DNA from 2 places in the Fictibacillus sp. 26RED30 genome. Region 1 is predicted to be linked to the other one. Evidence: riboswitches for the same ligand, from Rfam matches in the RefSeq annotation. Region 1 holds a riboswitch; the other holds the start of a gene.
What was found. Region 1 has a riboswitch for S-adenosylmethionine ahead of IHV11_RS07300 (alpha/beta hydrolase). Riboswitches for the same ligand answer to the same signal wherever they lie in the genome.

Region 1 (8,050 bases):
AAGAGAAATAAAGAAACAGCAATCGAGATCCTAGGAAAACCATTATATACGATTGATGAACCGTTATGGCACGATGTGATCGGTGAGAATCCGATCACAAACATTATCGCAGATGGTTTAAAAGACATGCTGAATACTGATATAGGCTTGATAAACAGTGGCATTGTTAACGCAGGAATCTTTTCTTACGTTTCTTATAAAAATTTGATTGAGATCTGTCCATCTCCCTTAAATCCAACTTCCTTCGAGATTCAAGGTAAATACATATTGGAAGCCATTCAACAATCACTTGATGTTCAACACTGCTTATTAGATGGAAGAGGGCCTGGCTTCAGAGGGAAGTATATAGGGAGACTGCATATTTCAGGTGCAAAAGTGGTTTATGATGGATTGAAAGTGGTCGAAATGAGGATTGGCGGTGAACCAATAGAGAAAGAAAGATGGTATTCCGTTGCATCTTCAGATTATCTTCAGCGTGGATCAGGCTATCCTTCACTAGCCTACAACCGAAATGAGTTCTACCGACCAGAAGAGATCAAAGAAGTGATTAAAATGTATGCGATCAAGCCCGAATTTGTAAATCGCGCTTATGAAATAAGGATTAAAGAACTACTTAAGATTAAGAGGTGATCAAGATGGAATGGTTAACTTTTTTAATGGCTGCAACAGCCTTCATTTTTGTGTTTCAAGAAATAGAAAAGCGAAAGAAAATTGAAAAACGACTTCAGCAGTTAGAGGAACAACAAAAATAAGATCGATATTGAAGCGGGGTGGCTGTTATGTAAAGATGTGTGTATTTTAAAGATACCTTTTTCTCGTCAGGCAGAACGGATATTTACAATGCAGAGCAACAGAAACGAGGAGTTCTCGATCTAAAAAGCGTCTTTTCTTCAGGCGTGAGTATCGAGAATGAATCTGGAAGGGTAATCGTTGAAGGTAGCTTTCTTTTATTATCAGGAAAGTGGGTCGTTAAGCAATCGGGCGGTAAGGAATTAGGTGTGGTAAAATCTGTATTTGCATTCTTCTCCAAACGTTTTCGGTATATTACGAATGGCCATACATATGAAATTGAAGCTCCCGCTTTTTCAAAAGAATATACCATCTTAGATGAAAATAAGATGGAAGTTGCGATTTTCAAAAAAGTGAATGGATTTTTCCAAGCTCCTGCTTATGAGTTGAAAAACAACTCAGATGCTTTATTAACAGAAGAGCTAATCGTTGTTGTAATGGGAGTCAACGCGATCGAGAAACGCAACCAATCTTCTGCAGGAGCAGGAGCAGGGAGTTAATATTGATTAATTAAAAAAAGCTTTTATTCAACTAAACTAATATGTTGAATAAAAGCTTTTTATTTTATATCGTGATGTCCATATGAAGCAGACATCAGCAAGAAATGTGCACACGATAAAAACACTTTGATAGTTGTCAATCATATATCCACGGTAATTGGAAATAATTTCACGGTAAACGCCAATATATTCACGGATAAACACTATATATTCACGGATAAAATTTTTTAAACGATTTTCGATAAAAACAGCCATTTCCCCACTCAAGAAATGAACGATAACATTAACAACGTTACTCTGTAATCCCTGCCTGAGTAATTTCCACCTTCACCTTAACGTTGATCGGAATGTCAGGGTACTGTTCATCCCACCGTTTAAAATCAAATCCTCTTGTTCTGCTCCTCGCTAAATCGCCTAAACCGATCGTATCTACATTCAATTTTTGAAGTTTATCTACAATCTTGTTGGTTCGCCTATCCATTGCTTTCTCGGTTGCTCTTTCTAGTTGTTCGATGAGTGACGGATCGCTTACAGGAATCTTCGGCGCTTCACTTACGCGTCCTTTTATTTTAACGAAAATGTCTACGGATGGAGATCGTTTCACGTCTTTAAAACGATATTCTACTTTAGATGACAAATTTTGAATCGTAAAGAATTGATCGTTTTTAAATTTCACTTCATAGATGCCTTTTTCAAAAGGTTCCATCAGCAGCTTTAAGAGAAAGGAATCTTCGAGCTTCAGTTGCCCGACCATTTTGTCGTCTTTTAAGAGGGCTGTACCTTTTACTCGTATTCGATCCCCCTGCATTTCCAAGAGTGGCAAGTTGGGATCCATGCCTTTTCCGTAATACGTATACAAAAAATCATGTAGATTTGACTTTGGTATGTTCGCGTTCATATTTTGATTTAGAAGCTGGAGCAAATACTTAGATGGCGTTTCACTAAGCGGATACTGCTCTTTTAACAATGTTTTCGTACTTCCTTTAACGACTGCTAAATATAGGTCTCGACCTAAGGAAGGATCACGCTGAAGTGTGTCAACTAGATCATATATGCCTTTTTCAGCTAATCGGTCGTTATATAGAGCAATTTCTAAGCGACCGATCTCAAATGGTTTTGGAGATTCAGCTTGTTCTAGAGCTCTTGCCATCTTGCTCGTATTCGTAGTTGCTGTAAACACTTGAGAAATTGGAGGAACATCTTCTCCTCGCTGTGGAATGGCTACCATCCCGTTCAACTCTACTTGGTTATTCGATTTATAATCATATCCAACTGCTGATACGAGTTGAACATCTTCTAGGATTTTTTTGCTTGGAAAGCAGCCAGTTAATAGCATTAATGTGAAGATAATGAGAAGCTTCTTTTTAGCCATTTTTTGTTTTCCTCACTTTTCCTGAAATCAGCTGGATCACAAATAAAAACGGTATATAAGCATAGAGAATATAAAAACCAACTTGAGAAACTTTCGTATTTAGTATGTCTACTTGTTGGCGATCAACGACTAAGATGCAACATATGAAAATAACGAAAAGCATTGTGCGCAGCGCACTTTTTTGTTTGATCTTATATAAACGATGAATTCCGCGGCTTACAGACCACAAACCTATACAGATGTTAGGAAGAACGACGAAAAGCCAAAGAGCGATACCGGCATATTCGAATCGCTGGGCGAATGGGAGGTCTACAATTTTCCATAGTGTTAGTGTCGCCCAAATCGTATGTTGAAGTTGTTCTTGATTAAAATAGACAAAAGATACGAATACAGTAATGAGGTAAGTGAACATGGTAAATAGATTTCCTAAGTGAGCCCACTTTTGTGATTTTTCAGGTTGTTTTAAAAAAGGTAAATACAACAGTATGAGCTCGAATCCTAAATAATCAAGAGTAACTCCTTTAGTAGCAGCCATGAGGTCGCTAAATGAATGATCTAAAATAGGTAAAAGATTTGTATAGTGTGCGTTTTTAAGTGCGTAATATTTTAATAAAAATAGAGGGAGGGTGATAAAAAAGCCTAGTACGGATAATCCTGCGACAACGCGGATTCCTCCAATAACATACGAATAAGCTAATCCTAAGAGGATGATGGCTATAACAGCCGTATTCAGCTCAGGAAACACCCAGATTTGAATCACTTCAATATACGTCCTAAGTACTGTTAGAATCGTTGAACTAAAATAAATCAAGAGAAGAAAGCTTAACGCACCGCCGATCCATCTACCGAATAAGTTTCTATGTACGCCAATTATATCAGCGTTCTCTTTCGTAAGGAGACGATAGATCATCCAGATCAACACATTAAATGAAAGACCTCCAATGATTACAGAAATCCATGCATCATGTCCTGCTGATTTAGCGATATAACGCTCGAACCCCAGAATACCTACTCCAATCTGCATCGTTGTAACCATATAAAAAGCCATGTAAGGTGATATCTGTTTGTTTACACTGATCTGAGACATACATACCCCTCATTTTTTAGTCCTCTATGTCATGCTTTGCTGTTGCGCGTTTTTTATTCATTCTTGCCTTATCTTGTGGTCTTAATAAAGACGGACGGCTATTTTGCATACTGAACGGCATTCGTATTAGTGCATCTTTTAAGTCATTTGCACGAAGTGGATATAGGGGTGCGATGTAAGGTCTTCCGAGAGAAGTAAGCTTTAATAGATGTGAAACAATAAATGCAAAACAGATCGCAACACCAAGTAGACCTAAGAACTGTGCAAATAATAAAAAAGGAAAGCGAAGTAATCGAATCGTGTTACTCATCTGATACACAGGTGTTGTAAAAGAAGCGAGTGCGGCTAGAGCTACAATAATCAACAGAACGTTACTTGTTAAACCAGCTTGAACCGCTGCCGTTCCGATAACGATACCTCCAACGATACCGATCGTTTGGCCGACTTTAGATGGTAATCTCGCACCAGCTTCACGAAGTAATTCAATCGAAAGCTCTAGTACGATAGCTTCTAATATAGGCGGGAACGGAATATCGTTACGTGAAGCCACAAGTGTAGCTAGAAGGTTTTCTGGAATCATCTCATAATGAAACGTTAAAACAGCTACATAAAGCGGCGAAGATAACACAGAGAACATAACCGCCATCAATCTGATCAATCGAATAACAGAAGCGAGCGTCCAATTGAGAAAATAATCTTCAAATGCCGAAAAGAACTCTACGATCGTTGTTGGACCAGTCAATGCATGTGGTGATCCGTCAGCCATAATCGCCACTTTTCCTTCAGATAGAACACTCGCCACTCGATCTGGTCGTTCTGTATCGATGAGCTGTGGAAAAGGAGAGTTCTCGTTGTCTGAAATCATTTGATTGATATAAGAACTATCTACGACATGGTCGTATTCGATATCGTTAACACGCTGAATAGCGGTATTCACATTTTCTTCATCAGCGATTCCGTCGATGTAGATAATTGCTACTCTCGTTTTTGAAAGTTTTCCAACCCTAACTTCTTTTACTGTAAATTCTGGAATGGGAAGTCGTTTGCGAATTAAATTTAGGTTGGTATCTAATGATTCAACGAATGCTTCCTTTGGGCCAACAACGCTAAATTCAGTTTCAGGAATCGAGATCTGTCTGTTTTCAGTTGATAGACTCGGAACGAGCAAACCTTCAGGGTCGTCTTTGTTCATTTGAATGAGAATGAAGCCTGCTGTTACTTTGTTCGCGATGTCATGAACATCATTCGTTTTGACCATTCCATCTAACGGTAGATGCTTCTGAATATCGTCTAAGTTTTTAAGAGGGATTTCTGTTATATACGGTAATAAATCACGATGAACAAATTCAGGATTTACAAGGGTTTTATAATAAGAGATATAAAATGTGCTGAGTGATGATTGCTTAACGGTAGAAAAGTCAGCGGAAGCCGTTAGCTTTTTCATAAGCTCTGGGAATGTCAATGAATCTTTTGTAGAAACGCTATTTGATTCTTGTTGTTTTTTCTTTTTCTTCTTAAAAAATATCATTGATATCACCCGTTCGTTATTACGTCGTGAAACTACTACATTTGTTTAGCATTTCCTAGGTACATAAATATATTCTGTAAGGTTGAATGTGCCGTTATGGTATATAACATTGACAACCATTAACAATTAGCCTATGATTATCATTAAATTAATAACCAAACTCTTATTAAGAGCAGGTGGAGGGAATTAGCCCTATGAAGCCCGGCAACCATCGGATGAACTTTGTTTTGACCGAAACGGTGCTAAATCTAACAGCAGTTTTGCTGAGAGATGAGAGAACGAACGGATTTTAAGTATGGAACCGTGTTCTCTAAGTGAACACGGTTTTTTTTCGTCTATGATGCTTGATAAGTGAATTTCAATAGAGAAAAAAGGAGTGGGTGATATGGTTACGTCGGATTGTATATCGTGGAAAGGGAGAAAATTGGCTTACACTATTCATTTTCCTAAATGGAGCGTTGAAGGTGAAAAGAAGTTCCCTTTGATCATCATTTGCCACGGTTTTACGAGTACACGAATTGGAGTAGACCGTCTGTTTGTAAAAACAGCTCAAGCACTTGTTAAACATGGGTTTGCTGTACTGAGGTTTGATTATGCTGGCTGCGGTGAGAGTGAAGGGGAATATGGAGATAATGAGTTTGCTTGTTTTATTGATCAGACGAAAGAAGCAATTTCATTTGGAAGCAAACTGACATGTATTAATGAGCATGCCATAACACTAATCGGACATAGTTTAGGTGGGGCTGTTGCGGTTTGCACGGCAGCGGATGATGAAAGAATTAATAATGTGATCACTTGGTCCGCTGTAGGGAATCCCTTTGCTGATATCAAAGAAATCGTTGGTTACAATGGTGAGCATCCTGTAATTGATCATTTAGGATATGCCATAACGGAAGAATTTTTACTTTCTCTTCAAGCTTTCTCCCCATTAGAAGCTATCAAAAAGTTTAGAGGAAGCGCATTATTTATTCATGGAACGGGTGACCCAGTAATTCCTTCAGATTACTGTTCGGTCTATTATAAAGAATCAAAGAAGGTTAAAGGCGGGTCAAAATCTATGGAACTAATCGAAGGCGCAAATCATACGTATTCTTCCATTAAGCATTTTGATCTTCTCATAAGATCTACTTCTGAATGGTTGTTAAAAAACGATAAAGAATCTGTTCAGAATAATTTGAAAAAAAGTGTTTGACTTTCCTTTGAATACCTGTAATAATACAAAGTAATTTGATAGGAATACTCTTATTGAGAGCAGGTGGAGGGAATTAGCCCTATGAAGCCCGGCAACCATTCATGTTGAACAGCCAACATGAAAACGGTGCTAAATCTAACAGTGGTCACACTGAGAGATGAGAGGATAATCGGAAATTTTTTTCGAAAAGCCTTCTGTCTCTTTTATGAGATCAGGAGGTTTTTTTTACCACCTCTTACAAGAGCTTTTATCAAAGAATATATAGAAACTAATGGATAGGGGATCAGAACATGAAAAGAATCATCCAAGTATTACTCGCAAGTTTGGCAGTATTCGTATTAGCAGCTTGTGGCTCATCTACAAGTGGTGGAGAAAAAACAGAAAAGCTAGTAGTTGGAGCATCAAATGTACCGCATGCTGAAATATTAGAAGAAGCGAAGCCGCTTTTAGAGGAAAAGGGCATAGAATTAGAAATTGTGAAATTCCAAGACTATATCTTACCGAATAAATCACTTTATGAAAAAGAAATAGATGCAAACTATTTTCAGCACATTCCATATTTAACTCAGCAAGTGAAAGATAATCCGAAGTATAAATTTGAAAACGCCGGAGCTGTTCACTTAGAGCCGATGGGTGTTTACTCAAAAAGACATAAATCATTAAAAGACATTCCAAATGGTGGGAAAGTAATTCTAAGCAATTCAATTGCTGAGCACGGTCGTATCCTTTCAATTTTTGAAGCAGAAGGACTAATCAAACTAAAAGAAGGAAAAGGGTATGAAGCACAGATAAGCGACATTGTAGAAAATCCAAAAAACCTAGAATTTGTAGCAGATATTGATCCTGGTCTTTTAACAAAAGCTTATGAGAACGATGAAGGCGATGCGATCGTCATTAACACTAACTATGCGATTGATGCAGATTTGAACCCGAAGAAAGATTCAATCGCACTTGAAGGATCCGATTCACCATTTGCGAATATCATCACAGTTCGTGATGGCGACAAAGAGAAGAAATCTATCAAAACGTTGTTAGAAGTGCTTCATTCAAAAGAAATTACCGATTTTATTGATAAAGAGTACAAAGGTTCAGTGCTAGCTGTTAAAGAATAAGGATGAATTAGCTGACTAGATGGGTGAAATCCACTCATCTAAGCAGCTTTTTTCATTTACAGATGTTTTTAAGGCATCCGATGAGCATTTTTTTTGAAAATTAAGTCTAAATAAGAAAAATTAAGTCTTACTCAGAAAAATTAAGTCGTTCTGATCATTGATTAAGTCAAACTAGACATGAATTAAGTCTAAACTCAAAAATAAAGGTCATTCGACAATATCAGCATCTTTCATCACCAGCAATGAGCGATATGATATGATGAAGACAGATGAATACAACATATAAATCAATGGAATAAGCGGGTGGAAAAGGAAATGGCAATAGATTTTTGGTCACCGGTCAAATTATCACTTGGCATAGCGGTGACAGCTTCACTGATTGTGATCCTAGCCGGCTTATTTTTCGGAAGGATCATGGCTCACCAGAAGTTTAAAGGGAAAACGTTAATCGAAACAATATTTCTACTTCC
Region 2 (8,050 bases), 890 kb from region 1:
GCAGTTTTAAACCAAGCGTTATGTTATCCTGAATCGTTTTCCATGGAAACAGATAGTCTTGTTGTAGCATGTAACCGATTTTTGGGTGCGGAGAAGTAATTTTTTGATTATTTACCATTACCGATCCGACCGTTGGTGTTAACAGACCAGCGATCATAGATAGAAGTGTAGATTTACCGCACCCGCTTGGTCCCAGTAAGGATATAAACTCGCCTTCTTGTACAGAAAGCGAAATATCTTCTAAGGCCGTTGTGGCAGACGTTTTTGAAAAGTAAGTTTGCCCGACAGATTTTAATTGTAATAAAGCCACGACGATCCCTCCTGATTGTGTATTTGTAATCTCAGCGAATCATCAGTAAAGCTTCTCGTGTAAAAATGCAACAAGAAGCTCACTTTGGTAGCCGTTTCATTATGCAGAGACGTAAGTTCTCTTATTTAATGGCTTTCTTAGCTATTTGAGTATCCACAAGAATGTTATAATCTACTTTCTTCGGAAGCTCTCCTGCTTCGTCCATAATGGTCTGTAAGTTGTTCCACTCTTCTTCATCTAATATCGGGTTAAGAGCGAAACTGTGCTGACTCTTATATCGATCTACAACCGTTTCAATAAGTTCCACAGGGGTATCTTCAAAATAAGGTGCGATTACTTTGGCGATCTCTTTTGCCGAATGGTTCTCGACCCATAACTGCGCTTTATATAAGCCTTTTGTAAATTTCTCCAATGTTTCTTTGTTTTCTTTTATATAGCTTTGTTTTGACATGAATGTTGTATAAGGAATCTTCCCGGACTCGGCACCGAACGAAGCGACAATGTGCCCAATTCCTTCTTGCTCAAAAAGACTTGCTTGCGGCTCGAATAATTGAACGTAATCTCCAGTTCCAGATGCAAAGGCATTTGCAATATTGGCAAAATCAATATTTTGAATCATTGTTAGATCATTCTTAGGGTCGATCCCGTGTTTCTTTATACCAAACTCACCTGCCATCTGTGGCATGCCGCCTTTACGCTGGCCTAAAAAAGTACTGCCTTTTAATTGATCCCACGAAAAGAATTCCGGCTTTTTCCTTGCAACCAAGAAAGTACCGTCTGTCTGAGTGAGTTGTGCAAAGTTAATAACAGGGTCAGTTGATTCTTGTGCATGTACATAGATTGTTGTTTCAGAACCAACGAGTGCTACGTCTGCTCCATCAGATAGAAGAGCCGTCATCGTTTTGTCGCCGCCCCAGGTGGTAGTCAGCTCGACGTCCAAACCTTCTTCTTTAAAAAAGCCTTTTTCTATGGCAACATATTGTGGAGCGTAAAAAATGGATCGTGTTACTTCGGCGATTCTGATCTTATCTTTTTTAGGGCTTGAGGTATTGCACCCTGCCAGCAGCATGGAGAAAGCTAGTAAACAAGTAAAAAGTAGCATTAGTTTTCTTTTGAAATATTTCATATTGGATCCTCCTGCACATAGGAATGAAGTCATGACTTTTATGTAATAATGTATGTGATTGGTGCAAATGTGTGTTTGCCCACAAAAATAAAGGAGTGTAGGAATGAAAAAGGCAAAAATGATAGAGTGGCAGCGATTTCCTTCTCCGCATCCTACCATTCGTTTGTATGTAGTTACTTATTTAAATGATGGGTTAAAAATAAAAGGACTAGCAGCATTACCAGAAGGGAAAGGACCTTTTCCGGGTTTCCTTTATCTCAGGGGCGGAATCAAGTCCGTTGGCATGGTCAGAATTGCTAGGATCATTCAGTTTGCCTCACAAGGATTTGTTGTGATGGCTCCCTATTATCGTGGAAATCTAGGGGGGGAAGGCAACGAAGATTTTGCTGGGGAAGATCGAACAGATGCATTTGCAGCTTATGAAGTTTTGAAGCAGTTTCCAAAAGTAGATGAAGAGGATATTCATGTGTTCGGATTTTCTCGTGGCGGTCCTATGGCATTGTTTACGGCAATGAAATATCCTGAGATACGTTCTGTCGTAACATGGGGCGGTGTGACTGATATGGCTATCACGTATGCAGAGAGAGAGGATCTGCGCAGGATGATGAAGAGAGTTATTGGAGGAACACCAGAGAAATATCCAGAAGAATTTGAATGGCGATCGCCGCTTAATTATTGTGAAGAATTAGATACACCCTTACTTTGCATTCACGGTATGAAGGATGAGAATGTAACCGTCGAACACACACTTAAGATAGAAAAAAGATTAAAAGAACTCAAAAAGCCATGTGAAACATGGATCTATCCTGAATACACCCATTATTTTCCTCCAAAAGAGAACCGGAAGATTACATATGCTTTATGCGCATGGATGAAAGGACATGGAAAAGGAGCTGAATGAGATTTTAGCTCCTTTTCATAAATGAAAAAACCTTCCATTGCTAGAATGGAAGGTCATTATTCCGTGTATTAAACGAGCGGTCCAGCTTGAGAAATCTCAGCTGATACAGACTTGAATTTTTCAAAGTTCGCATTAAATTGACCAGCAAGTTCTTTCGCTTTCACATCATAAGCGTCTTGATCACTCCATGTTTTCTTCGGTTGAAGAACTTGGTCTGGTACCCCAGGGCAATGTGTTGGGATATGAAGCCCAAAAATAGGATCTACTACTGTTTCAACTGAGGCAAGCTCGCCTTCTAGAGCAGCCTGCACCATTGCACGTGTATGACCTAGGTTCATACGACTTCCAATACCGTACTCTCCACCAGACCAGCCTGTGTTAACAAGGTAAACTTGAACGTTGTGCTGATCAATTTTCTTGCCAAGCATCTCAGCATAAACGGTAGCAGGAAGTGGCAGGAATGGAGCGCCAAAGCAAGTTGAGAAAGTAGCTTGTGGTGATGTTACGCCTCTTTCTGTTCCTGCAAGTTTGCTCGTGTATCCTGATAGGAAATGATACATCGCTTGCTCTTTAGTAAGTTTGCTGATCGGAGGCAGTACACCGAATGCATCAGCAGTTAAGAAGATGATTGTATTCGGGTGTCCTGCGACACTTGGTTGAATAATATTAGGAATAGCATCAACAGGATAAGCAGCACGTGTGTTTTCTGTTAGTGAAGAATCTTTATAATCTGCTTCTCTTGTAACTGAATCGATCATAACATTCTCCAAAACGCTTCCAAAACGAATCGCATTCCAGATCTGTGGTTCTTTTTCTTTAGAAAGATCGATTGTTTTAGCATAACATCCACCTTCGATATTGAAGACACCGGTGTTAGCCCAACCATGCTCATCATCTCCGATTAAGCGACGGTTCGGATCTGCTGATAATGTAGTTTTACCAGTTCCAGATAGTCCGAAGAATAAAGCTACATCTCCTTCATTCCCAACGTTGGCAGAGCAGTGCATAGATAGGATGCCTTTTTCAGGAAGAATGTAGTTCATGACAGAGAATACAGATTTTTTGATTTCACCTGCGTACTCAGTACCACCGATAAGGACAATTTTCTTTTCAAAAGAGACGATAATAAATGTTTCTGAGTTAGTTCCATCTTCAGCCGGATTAGCTTGAAATCCTGGTGCTGAAATCACTGTGAATTGAGATTCATGAGAACCTAGCTCATCGTGGTTCGGGCGCACAAACATTTGGTGAGCAAAAAGGTTATGCCATGCATACTCGTTAATTACTTGGATAGGTAGGCGATACTCGCGGTCCGCACCAGCAAACCCTTTAAATACGAATAGTTCTTCTTTATTGCTTAAGTATTGGAGTACTTTTTTGTATAATTTATCAAAGTTTTCTGGTGAAAATGGTTTATTTACCTTTCCCCAATCGATTGAATCTTTAATGGAAGCATCTTCAACGATAAATTTATCCTCAGGGGAACGGCCTGTATATTTCCCCGTTGTAGCTTGAAGTGCTCCTGTGGATGTAAGGATGCCCTCGTTGCGCTGAAGAGATTTTTCTACTAAAACCGGAACAGGTAAGTTCTGGTGAGTTGTTTCACGGGTCACAAGATCGTTTAAGGTTGTCGTAAATTCCAATGTATTCATATGAGACAGTACCATCCTTTATCCTAGAGTGATATATTCGAAAATTAGTATAACACATTGATTTAAATAATGTATACTATTTTATGAAAGTGCATCAAAAAAGTTCTTACTTCTGAAAAAAAGAACAAAATGTTGTGAATTATCCATCTTATTTAAAACGCTTTCATTCTATAGAATATAATACTCCAAACTTATTGCTATTCATAGGGTTTTCTATTGACAGAGGTGAAGCATTACGCTATCATATTTCGAGAACGGCTACTCTTATTCTGAGTAGGTGGAGGGACAGGCCCTATGAAACCCAGCAACCGACATGAAAGTGGCAATAATAACGCTACTGGAAATGAAAAGGTGCTAACCTGCAAGGTGAAAATAACCTTGGACAATAAGAGGTTGAAGGCATTTTGGTTTTATAAACCTTTTCCCTCGTGAATGTATGTGAGACAGGGAAGGGCTTTTTTTATGCCTTTTTCAGGTTAAGAACATAAACTGTGTAAAATAGATAAGAATAAAGTACCGTATCATACTCAAAAGCAGTTAAAGGGAGGATATTAACTTGTCCAAAAAAGTTAGTCGTCGTTTATTTACATCAGAATCCGTTACAGAAGGCCATCCAGATAAAATCTGTGACCAAATCTCAGATGCGATTCTAGATGAAATTTTAGCTAATGATGCAAATGCTCGTGTAGCATGTGAAACATCTGTAACTACAGGTCTTGTACTTGTTGCAGGTGAGATCACAACTTCTACTTATGTAGACATCCCAAAAGTTGTACGTGAGACAATTAAAGAAATCGGTTATGACCGTGCCAAATATGGTTTCGATTCTGAAACATGTGCAGTACTAACTTCTATCGATGAGCAATCTGCTGATATCGCGATGGGTGTTGATCAAGCTCTTGAAGCAAGAGAAGGTTCTATGACAGATGCTGAGATCGAAGCGATCGGTGCAGGTGACCAAGGTCTAATGTTCGGATATGCTTGTAACGAAACAGAAGAGCTTATGCCTCTACCAATCTCACTAGCTCATAAATTATCTCGTCGTCTTACAGAGGTTCGTAAGTCTGAAGAGATTCCTTACTTGCGTCCAGATGGAAAAACTCAAGTAACTGTTGAATATGATGAGAACGACAAACCTGTACGTATTGACACAATCGTAATTTCTACTCAGCACCACCCTGAGAACACACTTGAAGAAATTCAAAGAGACATCAAAGAAAAAGTAATCACGCCGGTTGTTCCTGCTGAACTAATCGACGAGAACACAAAATACTTCATCAACCCAACGGGCCGTTTCGTAATCGGCGGACCACAAGGTGATGCTGGACTTACTGGCCGTAAAATCATCGTAGATACATACGGTGGATATGCTCGTCACGGTGGTGGTGCATTCTCTGGTAAGGACGCGACTAAAGTTGACCGTTCTGCTGCTTATGCTGCTCGTTATGTTGCTAAAAACATCGTAGCATCAGGTCTTGCTGACAAAGTTGAAGTTCAGCTTGCTTATGCAATTGGTGTTGCTCAACCAGTATCAATCGCTGTAAACACGTTTGAAACAGGTAAAGTTTCTGAAGAAGTTCTTGTAGAACTAGTTCGCAACAACTTCGACCTTCGTCCGGCTGGAATCATTAAGATGCTTGATCTTCGCCGTCCGATCTACAAGCAAACTGCTGCATACGGCCACTTTGGACGTACTGACATCAACCTTCCTTGGGAGAACACAGATAAAGCTGCAGAGCTTAAGAAACAAGCAAATATTTAATAACATATAACATGTTAAACCAGACTTCCTTTTGGAAGTCTGGTTTTTTTAGTGGTTAGTTTAGAAGGTTATGTCGAAAATCGGATAAAAAATTTTATGTACGGAATTATTCGCTAGTTTTACGGATAAATGTTCTTTATCTGCGGATATAATTGTGATTACCTCGTAAAAAAAATTTGTGTATCTTCCAAACGAACATCTTAATCGCTAATGTTCATTTGGAAGATAGCTTTATTTTATCCTCGTATTTTCATATCCTCTTACCTATTCACCGCTACGCAATGATCGTTTTATTTTTATTCTTCGTATAAATAACTTCTTCATACTGCATTAAAAGGTTCCCGAAAATAGCTGACCAAGATTGAGTCATCGCATAATTTCTTGCTTTTCGTTTCATAGAGCCTAAGAGCATAGGATCTTCCATAATAGAAACGATATTTTGTATGAATGAGTCAGCTTCTGTAGCTTTGCAGATTCTACCCGTTACACCGTCTTGAACAATTTCAGCTACTCCGCCAGAATCGCACACGATAGCAGGTAACCCAGAGGCAGCTGCTTCTAAAACAACATTGCCGAACGTCTCTGTAGAAGAAGGGAAGACGAAAAGGTCGGCTGAAGCATAAACCCGCGCAAGATCTTCTCCAGATAGATAGCCTGCACATGTTACATTGCTATATTCAGTTTCCCACTGTTCGACATCACGTCGACTTGGTCCGTCACCCACAATCAGCCAATGAACATTCTCGCTCAAAGGGGATGGCAGCTTATCTATCATTTCTTTGAGGATGTTTAGATCCTTTTCAGGTGCTAGTCTTCCCACGAACAAGAAGATATACTTCTGTGTGATCTTATATTCTTCACGAACATGGAAATCTCGATTTTGAGGTGTGAACATCATACAGTCAACTCCTCTGGACCATATTTCAATAGAAGTAAAGCTTTTTGTGTATAAAATCTTCCGTGTTTCTTCACTTGGAACAAAGATCTTTTCAAAAGGTTTATGAAACCATTGCAGATAACGCCAGAGCAAAGGGGATAAGAAATCTAGATGGTAGTAAGCAAGGTAGCGGTCAAAATGAGTATGATAAGAGGCAACCATGGGAATGCTTTCTTTTTTACCGTATCTCATTCCGAACAGGCCAATATTAAAAGGAGTCGCAATATGGAGGAGATCAGGTTTAAATTTATTCAGTTCATCGTTCAAGGCTTTAAACTGAGGTATGGCAAGCCTGCACTCCGGATATAGAAAGAGTGGCAGGCTTTTCATTGCATAATATTGTTTGCCCTCTGTTTCTTGAACCTCTTCAAATGAAGGCATGATAACTTTATAGTCAACTCCATTGGTTTCTAGGTAACTCGTAAATCTTTTTAACGTACGAGCAACTCCGTTAATTTGTGGGTGGAACGTATCAGAAAAAAGTGCAAGCTTCATTTCTTCATCTCCTTTTTATAAGAAATAAGGCAAGACAAACCTATTAACTAAGAACAAAGAAAAGAAGCTGGAGCTGATGCCTAGAATCATTCCTGCAAGTACATCAGATGGATAGTGAAGACCTAGATACATACGGGAGATGGCCACTAAAAGAGCGGCGACTAATAAAAATATACCGATAAACGGATTCAATAATATTAAAGGCGTTACGATTGAAAATACGGCTGTTGTATGGCCGGATGGAAAAGAATGATCTTTTAATGGGTTATCGCCGATGTTTGTATCTGGAAGGCTTAAATACGGTCTCTTTCTCGGGTACATTTTCTTAGAAATCGCAACAGGAATGTGGCTGATCAATAATGACAGCATACAAACAATTCCCCAAGACTTTAAATGCATAGGGAGAAATAACAGAAGCAGAATACTTGTTGAGATAGTAGCTGTTGCACCACCAAGATGCGTCCACAAGTGAAAAAAATGATCCATTGAATTTCTGTGTAATCTTCCATTAATCAGGCGGAAAAATGTACACTCTTTTTCATAAAGCCAGTCGATTACTTTTGTCATGAATATCCCCCTTACCATTCATATTTTGTTTGATACTATAATAATAAAATACAATTGTAAGGGGAACATGAAGACAGTATGAAATTATTATAAAAAAACCATCCTGCATGTGCAGAATGGTTAGAAATATATTTTCCTGTCACGTTCTTCTTTTAAGATTTCAACTGCCTCACGGAATCGTTGAGAGTGAATAATCTCCCTTTCTCTTAGGAACCGAAGAGAGTCATTAAGGTCAGGGTCATCTGACATATTGATGATCCATTGATAGGTAGCTCGTGCTTTTTCTTCCGCTGCAATATC

Region 2: linked by a shared signal. The riboswitch ahead of metK (methionine adenosyltransferase) and the one ahead of IHV11_RS07300 (alpha/beta hydrolase) in region 1 are both predicted to bind S-adenosylmethionine.

What each region holds. Positions count from the first base shown of each region.
Region 1 is NZ_JACZDV010000001.1:1,418,191-1,426,240, forward strand. Features, by position in the region: gene IHV11_RS07275 (bifunctional metallophosphatase/5'-nucleotidase) at 1-630, shown strand, start outside; gene IHV11_RS07280 (hypothetical protein) at 792-1,289, shown strand; gene IHV11_RS07285 (Ger(x)C family spore germination protein) at 1,582-2,661, opposite strand; gene IHV11_RS07290 (GerAB/ArcD/ProY family transporter) at 2,654-3,748, opposite strand; gene IHV11_RS07295 (spore germination protein) at 3,765-5,276, opposite strand; SAM riboswitch class I at 5,437-5,553, shown strand; gene IHV11_RS07300 (alpha/beta hydrolase) at 5,662-6,468, shown strand; SAM riboswitch class I at 6,516-6,632, shown strand; gene IHV11_RS07305 (MetQ/NlpA family ABC transporter substrate-binding protein) at 6,759-7,580, shown strand; gene modB (molybdate ABC transporter permease subunit) at 7,896-8,050, shown strand, end outside.
Region 2 is NZ_JACZDV010000001.1:527,126-535,175, forward strand. Features, by position in the region: gene IHV11_RS02610 (ABC transporter ATP-binding protein) at 1-310, opposite strand, end outside; gene IHV11_RS02615 (ABC transporter substrate-binding protein) at 432-1,379, opposite strand; gene IHV11_RS02620 (alpha/beta hydrolase family protein) at 1,540-2,337, shown strand; gene pckA (phosphoenolpyruvate carboxykinase (ATP)) at 2,406-3,989, opposite strand; SAM riboswitch class I at 4,251-4,381, shown strand; gene metK (methionine adenosyltransferase) at 4,546-5,751, shown strand; gene IHV11_RS02635 (glycosyltransferase family 4 protein) at 6,026-7,183, opposite strand; gene IHV11_RS02640 (phosphatase PAP2 family protein) at 7,199-7,750, opposite strand; gene cotJC (spore coat protein CotJC) at 7,871-8,050, opposite strand, start outside.